DNA from 4 places in the Photobacterium satsumensis genome. Region 2 is predicted to be linked to each of the others. Evidence: predicted binding sites of a transcription regulator. Region 2 holds the regulator's gene; each other region holds the start of a gene.
What was found. The regulator CRP, encoded in region 2, controls carbon source genes, mostly activating them, when cyclic AMP is high. The targets are predictions, from matches to a motif close to TGTGANNNNNNTCACA.
Positions count from the first base shown of each region.

Region 1: malT (HTH-type transcriptional regulator MalT) is a predicted target of CRP. The motif match lies at 1,752-1,767, and genes of this name have one in related genera.
Region 3: cdd (cytidine deaminase) is a predicted target of CRP. The motif match lies at 2,128-2,143, and genes of this name have one in related genera.
Region 4: rppH (RNA pyrophosphohydrolase) is a predicted target of CRP. The motif match lies at 2,306-2,321, and genes of this name have one in related genera.

Region 1 covers NZ_JAKJSK010000006.1:1,000,573-1,005,081, reverse strand. Annotated here, with positions in the region: gene malT (HTH-type transcriptional regulator MalT) at 1-1,551, opposite strand, end outside; gene L4D79_RS04745 (glycogen/starch/alpha-glucan phosphorylase) at 2,031-4,490, shown strand.
Region 2 covers NZ_JAKJSK010000011.1:14,907-19,415, reverse strand. Annotated here, with positions in the region: gene astD (succinylglutamate-semialdehyde dehydrogenase) at 1-335, shown strand, start outside; gene L4D79_RS21345 (DUF1338 domain-containing protein) at 377-1,174, shown strand; gene L4D79_RS21340 (hypothetical protein) at 1,284-1,472, opposite strand; gene crp (cAMP-activated global transcriptional regulator CRP) at 1,658-2,290, opposite strand; gene L4D79_RS21330 (OsmC family protein) at 2,563-2,967, shown strand; gene L4D79_RS21325 (phosphoribulokinase) at 3,064-3,933, opposite strand; gene L4D79_RS21320 (YheU family protein) at 4,039-4,260, opposite strand; gene L4D79_RS21315 (hydrolase) at 4,395-4,509, opposite strand, start outside.
Region 3 covers NZ_JAKJSK010000007.1:906,105-910,613, forward strand. Annotated here, with positions in the region: gene sbcB (exodeoxyribonuclease I) at 1-129, shown strand, start outside; gene L4D79_RS15690 (winged helix-turn-helix domain-containing protein) at 343-888, shown strand; gene L4D79_RS15695 (CidA/LrgA family protein) at 995-1,336, shown strand; gene L4D79_RS15700 (CidB/LrgB family autolysis modulator) at 1,333-2,013, shown strand; gene cdd (cytidine deaminase) at 2,203-3,090, shown strand; gene L4D79_RS15710 (DMT family transporter) at 3,225-4,115, shown strand; gene L4D79_RS15715 (TAXI family TRAP transporter solute-binding subunit) at 4,321-4,509, shown strand, end outside.
Region 4 covers NZ_JAKJSK010000012.1:101,411-105,919, reverse strand. Annotated here, with positions in the region: gene L4D79_RS22770 (NADP(H)-dependent aldo-keto reductase) at 1-737, opposite strand, end outside; gene L4D79_RS22765 (DUF6482 family protein) at 914-1,216, shown strand; gene mutH (DNA mismatch repair endonuclease MutH) at 1,224-1,892, opposite strand; gene rppH (RNA pyrophosphohydrolase) at 2,473-2,991, shown strand; gene ptsP (phosphoenolpyruvate--protein phosphotransferase) at 3,019-4,509, shown strand, end outside.

The DNA of each region.
Region 1 (4,509 bases), on a different contig from region 2:
TGTTTGCTGCATCATCGGTAATGCGCGGCTTAGATTACCCAAACAATGGTGTACCTCACCGACGACTGACGTTGCAACGATTCGGCTACGGTAGGTTGTCGAAGGCAACTGGCCAAGTGCCTGTTCAGAAAGTATCAGGGCATCATCTGGCTTGCTTTGGTTGATTGCAACCTGAGCGCGTAGGGCATTGAATTCACCCTGCAGGGCGTCGTCAAGCTCAATATCACGTTTGGCAAACTCTTTTTCCGTCTCCACGATCATGTCGCCGACATCATTATATAGGTGCTGACTTTGCAGTAACCACATATGAAGTAGGTTAAGACGCGGTTGGGTGTAGAGTTCTTCAGTGTCGATGTTACTCAAGGCGTCTTGAAGGAGCTTCATTTCACCATGGTGGAACATCTCCCAGCCAAAATCGCACAGAATATGGATAACAAGCGCAGAATCTTCACATTTTTGCGCATGAAGTAGCGCTTGCTGTGGAGAGTTTTGTTTCAACCAAGCTTTGGCTGCCAATGCATGTAACTCAGCTCTCTGCTGAGGGATCTGGGAGTAGCGCTGGTGGCGGAGGAATTCAGCAAACAGGTTGTGGAAGCGGTACCAGTTGTTATCCCCCTCAAGCGTATTGAGGAACAAGCCAAAACGGTTAAGTGATTCGAGAACCGCTAAGGCATCACTACGCCCAGTCAGATCGGTAACAAGTTGTGCATTGAACATATCGAGCACTGAACATTGCAACAGGAATTGCTGGGTTTCTCCATCAAGTAGGTCGAAAACTTCTTCTGCAAGATAATCCCACAGGTGCCCACGGTTAAAACTCGCCATCGATTCGGCTGATTCAACCAAGTTGTGCGGCTTTTGTTGGGCATGTAGTGCGATTAACTGCAGGGCAGAAGGCCAGCCTTCCACTTGTTGGTGGAGTAATCTTAAAACATTCGCTTCGATATTTTCACCGATACGCTTGTCGAAAAAGCGGGTCGTTTCTTCTTCATCGAAGGCCAGTAAGTCGTTATCTACCTCGATCAATAAATCACGGATGCGCAGGTTAGCCGTGCCTAGAGGCGGTAAAGTGCGGCTGGTAACCACTAACGTCAGATTATCTGGCATATGCTTGAGGAAGAAACGTAAACCGTCGTGAATATCATCATTATTGATAAGGTGATAGTCATCGAGCACGATGTAAGTTTGTTCATGGTAGTTAGCGAGCTCGCCGAACAGTTCGCTGAAGAGGGTCGATAGGCATGCAAACTGACGGCGCTCAGCCATAGCCTGAGTTTTCAAACAGGCGCTGTTGGTCGCTTTGTTGATATTTTGCAGTAAGTAGTTCGCAAAGCGGAAGGTGTCGTTGTCATTTTCGTCGATATTAAACCAACCGGTATGCGGGTGCTCATTCAACCATTGGGCTGCCATGGTCGTTTTGCCATAGCCCGCAGGTGATCGAAACAGCACAAGACGGTAAAACGGGGCCTGCTCTAGCGTTTCCAGCAAACGGGGACGCAGAATCGCATTATGAAGGCGTGCCGGACGAGTTAATTTAGATGGTATCCACATAGTCTTGCTATCTTATTGTAAGGTTTCAGTCCATTGTCGCTCAGGAGCGCTGCTCTGAATGAATTATGTTATCTGAGCATTTATGCCGTGTAATCCTGGTCATCATTTCAAAAAATTGCAGTACGGCATTTGATCTAGTCGATAACTTTGACAGCGCATTAGGTTGAATTCAGCAAAAGTTGCCAACTCATCCCCATATTTATGACACAGCTCACATATCTATAATCTTTCATGATCTTGTATCTACCCAATTGCACATGGGAATGTAGTCTGTAATTGTGACTTTAAATGCATATGGATGGGCGTTTAAGTCTTTCTACACCCCAGAATTTTGCATCTTGTCACAGAAAGTGGGGGAGATTCATAACTACGCCCCTCCCACTCATCCCTACTCCTCCCCGATTCGGGAGGATGTTAGCGCTGATAAATACAGGCAACATTGTCAGCAGTTGGAAATAATCCTAGAGCGAGATTGAACCATGCCTAAGAATGGTCAGACACAACAATTTAATAAAGCAGCTTTCCAAGCGGCAGTAGAAAAACACCTAACAACAACTTACGCATCTACCGATGAAACTGCGACGGCTCGCAGTTGGTATTTGGCAATGGGTAAAGCACTGGCTGAAATCAGCACTGGCAACCTATTGGCCACTGAAAAGAATCTTGCTGAGCAGAAAGCGCGCAGTGTGAACTACCTTTCACTGGAATTTCTGATCGGCCGCCTTACCGGCAACAACCTAATCAGCATGGGCCTATACGAAAACGTTGCTGAAGCAATGGAAGAAATGGGCCAGAACCTAACAGACCTATTGGAAGAAGAGCGTGACCCAGCACTGGGTAATGGTGGTCTAGGTCGTCTAGCGGCATGTTTCATGGACTCATTGGCAGCACAGGAATACCCAGCGGTAGGTTACGGTCTACACTACGAATACGGTCTATTCCGCCAGTCATTCGTTGACGGCCGTCAGGTAGAAGCACCAGATGCATGGCGTGGTATCGAAGGTTACCCATGGGAAGTTCTTCGCCCTGAGCTCAGCCAAGAAGTCAGCCTATACGGTCACGTTGAAGGTTACACCGATGAAAATGGTGTTGAGTGCCGCCGTTGGGTACCAGCTATGTCTGTTGAAGGTGTGGCTTGGGACTTACCAATCGTAGGTTACGACAACAAGAGCGTTTACCCATTACGACTATGGGAATGTCGCTCGAATGCGCCATTTAGCCTAGCGCGTTTCAATGATGGTGACTACGTAGGTGCACAGTACTCTGCACTAGAAGCAGGTAACGTGACGAAAGTTCTTTACCCGAACGATAACCATGATCAGGGTAAAGCACTTCGCCTGATGCAGCAGTACTTCCACTGTGCATGTTCGGTTGCTGATATCCTACGTCGCCATGAAGCGGCAGGTAACTCGATTGAGTCGCTGTCTGAGCTGGAAACTATTCAGCTGAATGACACCCACCCAACTATCGCTATCCCTGAGCTAATGCGCATCCTTCTGGATGAGTACAAACTAGGCTGGGAGAAAGCGTGGGAAATTTCTTCAAAGACATTTGCTTACACCAACCACACATTGCTTCCAGAAGCGCTGGAAACATGGAGCGAGGCTCTGATCCAGCAGATGCTACCGCGCCACATGGAAATTATTTTTGAAATCAACCACCGCTTCATGAAGCAGGTTGAACAAACTTGGCCAGGCAACAACGAAGTGAAGCGTAAGCTTTCAATCATTCAGGAAGGCCCACAGCGCATGGTTCGCATGGCTAACCTGTGTGTGGTCAGCACCTACGCAGTAAACGGTGTCGCCGCATTGCACTCGGAGCTAGTGAAGCGTGACCTGTTCCCTGAGTTCAACGAGATCTTCCCTGGCCGTTTGACCAACGTGACCAACGGTGTGACACCGCGTCGTTGGATCAAATACTGTAACCCAGGTCTTTCTGCGCTGATCAGCGAGAAAGTGGGTAATGACTGGCCAGCGAACCTAGAGAAAATCGCCGGTCTAGAGAAATTCGCTGACGATGAAGCCTTCCAGAAGCGCTACATGGCAGTGAAAAAAGAGAACAAGCAGCGTTTGGCTGACTGGGTGGAAGAAAACATGGGTATCGAACTCGATACTGATGCAATCTTTGATATCCAAATCAAGCGTCTGCATGAGTACAAGCGCCAGCACCTGAACTTGCTTAACATTCTGGCGCTATACCACCGTCTGCTGAACGACCCAACGTTCGACATGCACCCACGTGTGTTCTTCTTCGGCGCGAAAGCGGCACCGGGCTACGCATTGGCTAAAGACATTATCTTTGCCATCAATAAAGTGGCTGAGAAAGTGAACAATGACCCACGTCTTGGCGGTAAGCTGAAAGTGGTATTCATCCCTGACTACCGTGTGAGCTTGGCTGAAATCTTGTTCCCTGCGGCTGATGTATCTGAGCAGATCTCGACGGCAGGTAAAGAAGCATCAGGAACAGGTAACATGAAGTTCGCCATGAACGGTGCCTTGACTATCGGTACGATGGACGGTGCTAACGTAGAAATGCGCGAAGAAGTGGGCGACGAAAACATCTTCATCTTCGGCCTACTGGTCGATGAAGTACAGAAGCTGAAACAAGAGGGCTACGACCCTTACCGTTATTACCATGCTGATAGCCTACTGCGCGCAGCACTGGATTTGTTAGAAACGGATGAATTCACACCAGGTAACCCTGGCCAGCTAGCGGCAATTCGCCACAACCTGCTGGAAGGCGGTGACCCATACCTGGTACTGGCTGACTTTGCCGATTACGTGAAAACGCAAGAGAAAATCGATGCGGAATATCGTGATCAGAAGACATGGGCTCGCAAGGCCATTCTGAACACGGCACTGATGAGCAAGTTCAGCTCAGACCGTAGTATTCGAGACTACGCTAACAACATCTGGAAACTAGAGCCAGTGTCACTGTAACGGCTTTAGGCTGTAAAAA
Region 2 (4,509 bases):
ACTTTGGTCCGCTGCTGCAGGTTGACCGTTATCACGATTTGGACGAAGCGGTAGAAAAGGCCAATGATACCCGCTATGGCCTATCGGCAGGCTTGGTATCGACCGATGACAGTGAGTGGCAGTATTTCATTGAACATATCCGGGCCGGCATTGTAAACCGCAATCGCCAGCTAACGGGAGCTAGTGGCGATGCGCCATTCGGTGGACCTGGCGCGTCGGGTAACTTACGGCCAAGTGCGTATTACGCGGCAGACTACTGTGCATACCCGATGGCGTCGATGGAAGGTGAACAGCCGGAGCTTCCCGCTCAGCTATCACCGGGTCTTTCGCTTTGATGGCCATCAATCATTCACCAGCCAAAGAGGATAGCGAGCACATGGAAAGGGTAGAGCAACTATTTGCCGGGCTATGGCAGGATTACATCCAGCGCCTATGCCCATCAGCCGCTCAGGTTCATGATCTGCTGACCGAAGAAGAGCCGCTGCTCAACGATCATATTGCGCTGCGGACATTCAACCTGCCGAAGGTCGGGCTTGACCGGCTGGCGGCCCCGTTCATTGCCATTGGCTACAAGCCGTGTGGCCGCTATCACTTTGAGGCCAAAAAGTTGTATGCCGAGCATTTTGAGCATCCGAACCCGCTGGCACCCAAAGTGTTTATCAGTGAGTTGATGGTTGGCCAGTTCAGCTCGTTACTGCAGCAGACGGTTAGGGATTTGGTCGATCAGGTGCCGGAGCAGGCCATGCATGATCCGGCCTTTCTCTATGGTGGGCGGTTATGGGACTTGGACTACGCGACCTATGAGCTATTGGCGGCTGAAAGCGAATATGCCGGCTGGCTGGCCGCCCATGGTTTCGGTGCCAACCACTTTACTGTTAGCCTGAACCAGCTTGAGCAGTTTACCGAGGTCGATGAGGTCAATCACTTGTTGCGTCATAATGGCTTTGAAATCAACAGTGCAGGCGGTGAGGTCAAAGGCAGTCCTGAAGTGATGCTCGAGCAGTCATCGACCATGGCAGACCGGGTCGAGGTTGGGTTTATCGATGGCGTGCATACTATACCGGGCGGCTTCTATGAGTTTGCCAAGCGCTATCCGAAAGAGGACGGTGAGCTATATACCGGCTTCGTTGAAGCGTCGGCAGATAAAATCTTTGAAAGCACGGATGCCAGTTAAACCAACTGAATCAGCAAGGCCCTTTCATGAGGGCCCCTGCATTATCATAACTGGGTAAAACATAAAGCGCCTGTGGCTGATAGGGTCACAGGTTTTTTTGCGCCCGACTTTAGTGTTTGAGGCTGTCGAGCGGATACCCAAAGTGGGACTCCGGTGTATGGCGCTTTACCTTCTCGTGTTGCTCAAGGTAGTGACGGCTGTCGCTGAAACCGGTCATTTCAATTGTATCGGGTAGTGGCGAAATGACGCCGCGCTGCACGTGGTGGGAGCTATGTGGTGAAAAGCGTTCGATGTCCATACCGGTATTCCATTACAGGTGATGAGAATTGATATGCACAATGTAGCACTAAGCCGGGTAGATACAAGCACAAAAAGAGTGATGGGGTAGACAGTAATGCCCTGTAAGTATGAAAGTGGGCAGGGTAGGCAATAAAAAAGCCGCATAGTGCGGCTTTTTGAGTATCTGGCAGTAAACCGGATGGTTTAACGGGTACCGTAAACAACGATAGTTTTACCGTGGGCAGAGATCAGGTTCTGCTCTTCTAGCATCTTCAAGATACGACCAACAGTCTCACGGGAACAACCAACGATTTGGCCGATTTCCTGACGGGTGATCTTGATTTGCATACCATCTGGGTGAGTCATTGCATCTGGCTGTTTAGCCAGGTTCAATAGTGTCTGTGCGATACGGCCTGTTACATCCAGGAATGCCAAGTCACCGACTTTCTGGCTCGTCACCTGTAGGCGGCTTGCCATCTGTGCTGAAAGGCGCATCAGGATGTCTGGGTTAACTTGGATTAGCTGGCGGAACTTCTTGAAAGAAATTTCTGCGACTTCACAAGGGGTCTTAGCACGAACCCATGCAGTACGCTCTTGGCCTTCTTCGAATAGGCCTAATTCACCGATGAAGTCACCTTGGTTTAGGTAAGACAGGATCATTTCCTTACCTTCTTCATCCTTGATCAGGACCGCAACAGAACCTTTGACGATGTAGTAGAGCGTCTCGGCTTTTTCACCCGCGTGGATCAAAGTACTCTTTGAAGGGTATTTATGAATGTGGCAATGGGAAAGAAACCACTCTAGAGTTGGATCTGTTTGAGGTTTACCTGGAACCATATTACTAACTTCCTCTGCGTTTGTTGCCCAACAACGACGTCCTTTAAAAAATGAGGCTGGGCCTAACCATAATGAGTTCGTCGTTTAGGATATTCAGTCAACCGCTGGGCTGCAAGCTCACGTGAATAATTAGTTCAGATTTTATCTTTTTTCGGCGCGCTTTTCTTGATATTGATCTATGTGAAAAGGCCATTTTGTAGTCATAAGTGTGCACATGATCACACAGTTGCTAGATAGTGCCGAAACCCCCTATAAGTTGTAAGGAGAAACCAATGCAATCACGAGTGAAATGGGTCGAGAATATGACCTTCCTTGGACAGTCAAATTCCGGCCACAGCGTGGTTATGGACGGCAATGGCGGAGAAAAAGCCCCGAGTCCAATGGAGCTGGTACTGATGGCTGCGGGTGGGTGCAGCTCGGTGGATGTGGTTGACGGACTCAAATCTGCAGGACAGAAGATCACCGGTTGTGAAGCGCAAATCAATTCGGTGCGTCGCGAGCAGGCTCCTCGTATTTTCACCACCGCCAACTTGCACTTTGTGGTGACGGGTGAAAACCTCGATGAAGCCGTTGTGGCCAAAACAGTGGCCGACTCGCTGGAAAAATACTGCTCGGTGTGCCTGATGCTGGGAGAAGGAGTTGAGATGACCCACTCGTATGAGGTGGTGGAAGAGTAATATAGCGGCAAGAAATGGCGATGGGCCCGGGGCGAGAGGAAAATCACGCCTATCGCCTATCGCCTATCGCCTATCGCCTATCGCCTATCGCCGGTCTTAACCTATTTTCCCCGTATCAATCAGCTGCTGGATCAGCGGCCGCATGATCAGCTCCATGGCAAAACTCATCTTGCCGCCAGGTACCACCAGGGTGTTGTGGCGCGACATAAACGACCCTTGGATCATCGATAGCAGGTAGGGAAAGTCCACCTTCTTGATCCCGCGGAATCGGATCACCACAAAGCTTTCGTCGAGGCTTGGAATGGCCTTGGCACTGAACGGGTTGGAAGTATCTACCGTCGGTACCCGCTGGAAGTTGATGTGGGTACGGGAAAACTGCGGGGTGATGTAATTGAGGTAGTCATCCATCGAGCGGACAATCGACTCCATTACCGCTTCGCGGGAATGGCCACGATCCCGGGTATCCCTGACAATTTTCTGGATCCATTCCAAGTTGACGATCGGCACCATGCCAATCAGCAAATCGACATGCTGGGCGGCATTGACCTCACCGTCGACGACACCACCGTGCAGGCCTTCATAGAACAGCAGGTCGGTATTTTCCGGTAGGGTCTGCCAAGGCGTGAAGGTGCCGGGCATGAGGTTGTAAGGCACGGCTTCGTCGAATGTGTGCAGGTAACGGCGGAACTGGCCGCTACCGTCTTCACCGTACTGGCGGAAAAAAGTCTCCAGCAACGGGAAGTCGTTGGCTTGGGGGCCGAAATAACTGATATGACGGCCTTGCTCTTTGGCTTTACGGATCTCGACGTCCATCTCCGGTCGGGTAAACCGGTGGAAACTGTCGCCTTCAAGCCAAGCAGCATTGATGCTCATCATATTGAACATCTTACGGAAAGCTTCGGAGGTGGTCGACGTACCTGCCCCCGAGGACCCTGTTACTGCAATAATCGGATGTTTTGCAGACATGACAAACCCTGTCGTTAACATTAACGGAAAGAGTTATTAACAGGGCTGGGCGGTAAGGTCAAGCCGGGATGTCAAAAATGCCGGGTCTACAAAGCTTACGTAGGGTTAATGTTGCCCCAGTTGGCGCTTGGATTTGATGTCGATGGTTTCATGCAGCTCGGAGTAAACAATCACCGCCTCGCCTTTTTCCAGCTGCTGGCGCACTCGGGCAACCTTGGCGGCCATCGAGAGTTCGCGCTCGCCGTAGTCGGTGCCTTCACGCAGGACAAAATGCTCTATCAGGTTAGTCAGGGTATCGGGATCAATGTCTTGCCAAGGGATATTCATGGTTACAGCTTTTTGGTGGCGGATGGTTAGGACAATTATATTGGCAAAAGCATCAGTTGTAGAGAGGGAAGAGCCTAGTTCCTAGTTCCTAGATCCTAGGCAGAGAAAGAGCGAGAGATTTAAGCCCGAGACAATTAGGAGCCAGAAAAGCAGGGTTTCTTCTCTAGGATCGAGGATCTCGAACCTAGGATCTTGTCAAACCACTCCGGTATTGTCTTCTCCAGCCAGAAATCCGGTTGGCGCCACGAG
Region 3 (4,509 bases), on a different contig from region 2:
GACTTCTTCGAAGAAAACCTACCAAGTTACATGGAAAACCTCGAAGCGGTTGCCATGGAGCACCAGTCGAGCGAGAAGAAGATGAAGATCTTAAAAGCTGTCTACGATTACGTACAAACACTCGTATAAATGACGACAGCTTATCGGAGTCTTATTACTCCACTAGCTTGCTGATATAGAAACACAAATTAAAAGCCCCTTGCGCTTATCTAGCCAAGGGGCTTTTTAACATCAATGATTCTTTGTTGTGAGATTGCGCAACTGGGTATGAGCACTAACACTATTAATGATGGATTTTAAATTGTCATTCATGGATTCGAAGGGTGAATTGTAGTGATTGATATGACAACACAATCTTTAACACGCTGTTTCCGGTTCCCAGACGTCGACTTTGAGCCAGATGTACACTTACTGGTATGGCGAGACAAAAAAGAAACACCACTCACATTGCATGAGTCTCGGTTACTCGAGGCGCTATGCTATTGTGCTGGTGAAGTGATCAGCCATGAGCAGTTACACAACAAAACCTTCAGCCAACTGGATCCCTATGAAGACGGCGCCGATCAACACTACGATCTAAACAACATACTAAAACCTTTGGCAGCGAAGCTTATCCTTAATGAAAAAATGGCTATCCCCATTGAAGTCGTCCCACATTATGGCTTTAGGGTGCCACTACCCGAGAAAACCTGCCGACTAGTCCATGAGCCTGAAAAAGTGGAAGACCAAGAGCAAGTCACCCCTCCTAGCTCAGAACAAGAAGAGGACGAATTTAGATCTGCCACAGAAGAGATAGTAAAAACCAGTGTGGTACATAAAATCTCGGTTGCCATATTGGCATTGCTGGCTGCGGGGGTCATTACTGCTTCATTTCTAGACTATTTATGAAGTACTAGCTCTTTTTAATGCACTAAATTCATGACAACTAAGTGTGGCTTAGATCACATTTATTTTGTATGATAAATGCGTTTCTTCTACCAATTCTGAAGCGCTCATGGCATATCTACGATCTTTTTTTATTATCTTTGTCTGCCTAATGTTAGGCAAAGGCATCCAACACCTTACCGGTTTAGCCATCCCCGGTAGCATCATCGGCATGCTGATATTGTTCACCATTCTTTCTATGGGGCTTATTCCTGCCCACTGGGCAATGCAAGGCTGCCACCTGCTGATTCGCCACATGGCTTTATTGTTCGTCCCTGTTGGCATCGGCCTGATGAACTACCTCGATCTTCTGACCAATAATGCCCTTATCATCCTACTTAGCACGATAGGCAGTAGTGTGGTGGTCTTCGTCACCATAGGTTTAGCAACACACTATAAGGAAAAACAATGATCTGGCTGCTGACTACCTTAGTCGTGTTTTACACGGCCCGCTATATTTCCAAGCATATCCAGCATCCGATCGTTAATCCGCTCCTTATTTGCTTGCTCGTGATCATCCCTCTGCTCATGTGGCTTGAGGTTCCTTATGAAACCTATTTCGAGCAGAACAAATGGCTAAATGCGTTACTTGAGCCTGCGGTGGTTGCCTTGGCTTTTCCACTTTATGAGCAACTTAGCCAGATCCGCAAGAAATGGAAGGTGATCTTTTCTGTCTGTTTAATCGGTAGCTTGTTATCTATGATCACCGGTGCTGGCATCGCACTGATGCTAGGGGCTGATGCACAGCTGACAGCATCGATTCTCCCTAAGTCGGTGACGACCCCAATCGCGATGGCCGTGGCCGAACAAGTTGGTGGACTCCCTTCGGTTGCCGCTATCATGGTTATTATTGCCGGGTTATTTGGTGCAGTTTTGGGCTACCCTCTATTCCGCCTGATTGGTGTTAAAGCGCCGATCGCCAAAGGGCTAACCATGGGTACCGTCTCTCACGCATTAGGCACAGCGAAAGCGGCAGAGGAAAATTATCAGGAAGGCGCATTCAGCTCATTGGCCTTAGTCATTTGTGGGGTGATCACTTCAATTTTAGCGCCAGTATTGTTTCCACTCATCATGACAATATTTCGCTAAGATGTGCTAGTAATCGAATACAAAACTAAATAATTGATTATCTTCTATAATTTATTTACAACCTGTGTGACCCGACTCGCATTGCTGCAAATGATGCAACAGTTGATTGATAAGTGTGATCACGATCACCCAATTATATCGTTACCAAGCCTACAATGTTTCTCCATACACAAGACGGAGTGAAAACTCATGCACACTAAAGTAATGGATGCTTTAGGCGCTCTACCCGCTGATCTGGCTTCTGCAATTAAACCTGTACTGGAAGCTGAGAATTTCGATGCCACCTTAAACCCTGAGGTGTTTGCTCAGTTAATGTCGAAAACCAACATGACTGACAGTGAATTGCGTGTTGCATTACTTCCGCTTGCCGCTGCTTATTCTGTTGCACCTATTTCTAATTTCTATGTTGGCGCAATCGTCCGTGGTCAATCTGGCACGCTTTATTTCGGTGCTAACATGGAATTTGTAGGTGCTTGCCTTTCTCAAACGATTCACGCAGAACAATCCGCCATTAGCCATGCTTGGGTAAAAGGCGAAACCGGCATTTCTGATATCACCATTAACTACAGCCCTTGTGGTCACTGTCGCCAGTTCATGAACGAGCTAACAACAGCGAACGAATTGGTTGTTCAATTGCCAGAACGTGCTGCTAAGTCACTGCAAGAGTACTTGCCTGAGTCTTTTGGTCCAGCCGACCTGAATGTAACTGATGCGCTACTATCTAAAGTTGATAACGGTGTGGAAATCGAAGCATCAGAAGCCCTCATTCAACAAGCTTGCCAAGCGGCTAACCGTGCGCATGCGCCTTACACTAAAAACTTCAGCGGTGTGGCACTGAAAGCAAAAGACGGTAAAACGTTTATCGGTATGTATGCCGAAAATGCAGCTTTCAACCCTAGCCTTCCTCCGTTACAGGTGGCATTGGTTAACATGAACATGGCGGGTTACCCGCTTGCTGACATTGAAGAAGCGGCACTGGTTGAAAAAGCGGATAGCACTATCAGCCATCTCTCTGATACGCAGACGACACTGGAAGCACTGAACCCGGATATTCCACTGTCTTATGTTGCTGCATAAGCACAATGAAGATAATAAGCCGCCATTTGGCGGCTTTTTTGTATCTGTTGTCGCTTAGCGAACAGAAAGCGGTTTTCTCTTACCAAAGGTAGGAGTATGATTTTCCAGTTATAAACTCAATAAACCTTAATTTCATGTCTCATCAACACAACCCGATTCAAGGGGCTAGCTGGATGGTCACTGCCGGCTTAGCTTTTGCGATAGTCAACAGCCTGGCACAGTACCTCAGTATGGTTTTACACCTTCCATCAACCACTGTTGCCCTATTCCAGTACTTCATTGCCTTGGTGGCCATTTTTCCTTGGTTAAGAACCTTAGGTATTCGCAATGCACTGCGCACCCAACATTTTGGCCAACACTGTTTTCGTGTATTGCTCGCGGTAATCGGTATTCAACTGTGGCTATGGGCGCTGGCGTATCCGGTGCCAATCTGGCAGGGTATCGCGCTGCTGATGACCTCACCGCTGTTTGCCACGATTGGTGCAGGTCTATTTCTTAAAGAGAACGTCGGTACCGCACGCTGGATCGCCACACTTGCTGGTTTCTGCGGCGCGATGATCATCCTAGAACCTTGGTCAGACGGTTTCAGCTGGGCAACGCTACTCCCGGTGGCTGCTGCATTCTTCTGGGCTTGTTACTCGCTCATGGTGAAGAAAATGTCATCCAGTGAGTCACCAACCACCATTGTGGTATACCTGCTGATCCTTATCACACCGTATAACCTGTTCCTAGCCGTCCCAGAGTTTACACTGCCGCAAACAGGTTTAACTTGGATATTGCTGGGTGGTGCGGGGTTATTAACTGCGCTGGCCCAGTGGGCAATTGCCAAAGCGTATGCGGTGGCCGACGCCTCTTTTGTTCAGCCGTTTGATCATGCCAAACTACCTCTGAATGTGCTTGGCGGCTGGGTCGTCTTTGGTTGGGTTCCACCAGGCAGGTTGTGGCTCGGCGCCGCAATTATCATTGCCTCTGTTGCTTTCATTACCCAGTGGGAAAATAAAAAAGCGGCCACGGCAAAAGCTTAATATCAAGACTTGCCCTCGAGCATTTACCCAAGCATCCTGAAGTTATTTAGGTAACTATCTGAAATAACGGTACGCTCGGGGGTTGTCTTAATCCCACGACAAGTCTCACTTCACCACCGTCTACACTCTCCCTAAACCGCCCAACCTATTGCTAAGTTAAAGGTTGAGTCGTCATGTATGATCAACAACATGTGAGGTTTACGGAATGTCTTGGCGCGCTTTAGTTCTCTCGTTTATCGGTGGCGCTCTGCTATCACTTTCTTCAGTTTCACAGGCCCAATCTTTCGTCACGATCGGTACCGGTGGCGTAACCGGTGTTTACTACCCGACGGGGGGTGCTATTTGCCGACTTGTAAATAAAGATAGGAAAAGACACGGGGTGAGGTGCTCGGTT
Region 4 (4,509 bases), on a different contig from region 2:
CCATCGAGGTACTTACCACTGAGGGTGCCGAATGCGAGTGGTGAGTAAGCCAGTAGCTCGACCCCTTCATGGTGGCTGATCTCGGACAAGCCGACTTCGAAGCTACGGTTGAGCAGGTTGTAGGGATTTTGGATGGTGACTACCCGTGGCAAATTATGCTTTTCGGCTAGATGTAAAAATGACATGACGCCCCAGGGGGTTTCATTGGATAAGCCGATATAGCGGATTTTTCCGGCCCTGACCAGTTCGGCCAGCGCTTCCAGCGAGTCTGTCAGGGTAACGCCGGAATGATCGTCTTGGTATTGGTAGTTGAGTTGGCCGAAGCAGTTAGTCTCACGTTGTGGCCAGTGTAGCTGGTACAGATCGATATAGTCGGTTTGCAACCGGTTGAGGCTGGCTTCAACAGCGTCGTGGATATTGCGCCTGTCTAGAGCCATTTCCGGTCGGACATAGGGTAAATTGCGGGGCCCAGCCACCTTGGTGGCGAGGATCACCTTGTCGCGCTGGCCGGTTTTTTTTAGCCAGTTACCAATATAGGTTTCAGTGAGTCCTTGGGTTTGCGCGTTGGGCGGAACAGGGTACATCTCGGCGGTATCAATGAAGTTGATCCCGCGATCAAAGGCCAAATCTAGCTGGCTATGTGCCTCTTGTTCGTTGTTTTGCTCACCGAAGGTCATGGTGCCGAGGCAGATTTTGCTGACCTCAAGACTCGAGTGAGGGATCTTGTGGTATTTCATTCGCCCTCCTTGGGCTCAGCAGATGTTCTGTCTTCGACTATAGCGCGAGTTCAATAGTGTGAGAAGTCCCACAACACCTCGGCTCGCCGCTATCTTGACCTTGCCGGGTTAGGGATTGTGACCAATAGTTAGGTATTGCCGTGTCGGTAATGCTGAGCAACGCTGGGGGAGGCGCGATGAAGCTGTCACAACTGAAACACTGGACCAAAGCGGGAGGTGGGGCCATCCCTGCTTGTATTCTGACAAGTTATGCCGGCTGTTCTGACTACCTGCTTGAAGTGGAATACAAGCATCATCTCGAACCGCTCAAGACTGAGAGCGGGGACATGGTCAAGTTCCAGTCCATCGAACAGGTGAGGGAGCTGTTACGGCCGCTGGGGATCACCAGCGTGACGCTAAGGGTTATTGATCCCTATGATGAGTTCTCGCCTGACGGCCAGTTGAGCAACTGTCGGGAGGATATGACGATCGCACTTTAGGCCCCCTCTAGAGGATAAAGTACTTTTCCAGTAGGCTGGCGGTAAATTGGGTCTTCAGGTAGAACCCTCTTGGCAGGGTTTTGATTGGCTGGCCATTGGCGCCGTAGGCTTCGGTCAGCGCTTTTCTGTTGGCCGCTTTTGGTCGCAGTTGCAGCACTTCGCCGTGGCGTGCGGTGATCTGCTCGACTTGGCCGAGTACGATCATATCCATCAGCTCTTCCCAGTCCTGCCTGAGCTGCTGCTCTTCTTCTGGTGAAGGGCTCCACAACATCGGGGAGCCGACATGGCGATCGGCAAGGGGAATGTCCCGCTCTCCCTCAACCGGGACCCACAGAACTCGTGCCAGTTTGTGGCGTATATGGCTGTTTTCCCAGCTTAGGCCATGTAGTCCTATCAGTGGGGCAACACAGACGAAAGTTGTTTCCAGAGGTTTGCCGTGATAGCCCACCGGAATAGTCTTGAGCTCAATGCCAAGCTCGGCGAAATCAGGCACAGGCTTGCTACCAGCGCTGGCACCGAGGTGCCACTCCAACAGTTGTCCTACCCACCCCTTATCACGACGTAGATCTGGCGGGACGGCAATATTGGCGATCTGTGCCAGTTCACCGAGGGTCATTCCGGCGAGGGCGTTGGCACGTATCAAAAGTTCCTGTTCAGTCTTTGGGGTGGGTTGCATGACGTTTACCTTCTTTGTGGCTGGTGATCCTACCATAGCCGTCGTGGAGGATCCTATTACCCAGTTATCCACAGGGTTAACAGAAGAAAAACTTTATCCCACTCTGTCTGTGCATTTATACAGGTGTTGGTTGGTAATTTAATCAGTTGAGTGGTGCTTTTTTGAGTGGTTGGTGCTTTTTGATGTGGATAAAATGATGATTGGTTGATCTTTGACCGATCGCGATCAGGGATGAAAATGATCGAGTCATAAAGCGTGGTTAGAGATGGTTTTTTGATTTTTAATTCATGTTTATTAAGGTTTTTATTTGAATGTTGAGCCATGGTTTTTATTGGTTGGTGACTGTAAAGTAGGGATTGAGCCTCTGGATTGACGGCTTCTTCACAAATCTATCCACAGAAAACGTGTATAAATGTGGGCTATGTCTCATTGCGATGTTCATAAAGTATCCGGGCACTAAAAGTTATCCAGATAATGAGGCTTGGCTAGGAAAATAGACGGATAAATAACAATGTTTGTTTACCCATTGAGTTGTCTGTGAAAAAATCACTATTAATAGAGATTTAATTGAGGTCGTCCAGTGATTGATGGCGATGGGTACCGCCCTAATGTGGGTATTGTGATCTGTAATAGCCATGGCCAAGTATTCTGGGCTCGACGATATGGACAACATTCTTGGCAGTTTCCGCAAGGTGGGATTGATGAAGGGGAAACCCCAGAGCAAGCCATGTACCGGGAATTATACGAGGAAGTAGGGCTAACCAAGAAGGATGTACGAATTGTGGCGTCAAGCCGCCACTGGCTTCGTTACAAGTTACCCAAGCGCCTAGTGCGCTGGGATTCCAAGCCGGTTTGTATCGGGCAAAAGCAGAAATGGTTTCTGCTTAGTCTAGAGTGCGATGAGTCAAAGGTGAATATGCAACGTGGCAGTACGCCAGAGTTCGATGGTTGGCGCTGGGTCAGCTATTGGTATCCGGTGCGTCAGGTTGTGTCTTTCAAGCGAGATGTTTATCGCAGAGCATTAAAAGAATTTGCGGCCATAGCCATGCCTTTTAAAGAGCGCAAAGAACGAAAAAAGCGCCGGAGCAAGCGCGGCTAGGGTTGTTGGTAGGGAGCGGGGCGGATTATGCTGACGCAACTAAGAGAAATTGTTGAAAAGGTGGCGACGGCCCCGAGTCTGCTTGATGCCCTTGAACAACTGGTGATCAATACGTGCAAGGCGATGAAGACCGAGTGCTGCTCGGTATACATTGCTGATCACCAGCGCCAGCGCTTCACCTTGATGGCGACCAAGGGGCTTAAAAAGCCCCACCGCCATGTTGGCTTGCCTTTTGGTAAAGGGTTGGTTGGCTTGGTTGCTGACCGGGCTGAGCCAATCAATGTTGCCGATGCCCGGCACCATCCTCATTTCAAACATCTCCCCGGGATCGGGGAAGAATCCTTCAGTTCGTTTTTCGGTACGCCAATTATCCATCAGCGCCAAGTGCTTGGGGTGTTGGTGATCCAGCAGCGTGAACAGCGCGAGTTCGATGAAAGCGAAGAGTCCTTCATGGTCACGCTGGCCGCTCAGCTGGCAGTATTGCTTGCCCATGCCAAAGCGCAGGGAATGTGGCCGGATCAACATAACGGTTTGCACTTGGTGGGTTCGGCAGCGTCAACCGGGGTCGCAGTTGCCCGCGCCTGGTGGGATGATAACCAGCCGCGACTTGAGTTGGTGGCTCCGGCTTCTTGCTTGGACCGGGATGCAGAGCAAGAGCGCCTGAGTATCGCCATTGAACTGGCGAGTGCGGAATTTCGCCGGTTGCGCAAGCGTTTCGACAGCGAGCTGCACAAGGAAACGTTGGCGATTTTCGACTTGTTCAGTCACTTACTCAATGATCCTATGCTGCGCAAGGATCTGTTCCGTAAAATCGCTGGCGGGGACTTGGCTGAATGGGCGATCCGTCAGGTAGTGGAAAGCTATTCTGCCCGCTTTTCCAATATGGAAGATGTCTATCTCAAGGAGCGGGCGCAGGATATCCGCGAGCTTGGCCAGCGGCTGTTGTACTTTTTGGCAAACGAGAAAGCCGCTGAGCACACCTGGGAGGAGCCGGTGGTCTTGCTGACCCGTGAATTGACCGCGGCGATGCTGGCCAGTGTCCCGCGCGACAAGCTGGCAGCGGTGGTTTCCCAGGAAGGGGCCGCTAATTCCCATGCTGCGATCCTTTCCAGGGCTCTGGGGATCCCGGCGGTGATGGGGGTCGATTTCGTCCCGGAAAAAATTCACAACAGCCAAGTCATTGTCGATGGGTATCGTGGCGATCTACTGGTCAACCCCAACCGCCATGTATTGGCTGAATACCTACGCTTGCAGAAAGAAGAGCAGGAACTGGCCGAAGTCGTCGAGACCGGTTTGGACAAGCCTGCGGCGACGCTTGATGATGAACGTATCAATATTTTCCTCAATGCCGGCCTGAGTGCCGACACCAGTATAGCCGTTAACCGCGGCGTTGATGGTGTCGGTTTATACCGTACCGAGGTGCCTTTCCTGCTACAGCGCAGCTTTCCGTCGGAAGAAGAACAAACCCAGCAGTACCAGTCTATTCTCAAAACCTACGGCGGCAAGCCGGTGGTCATG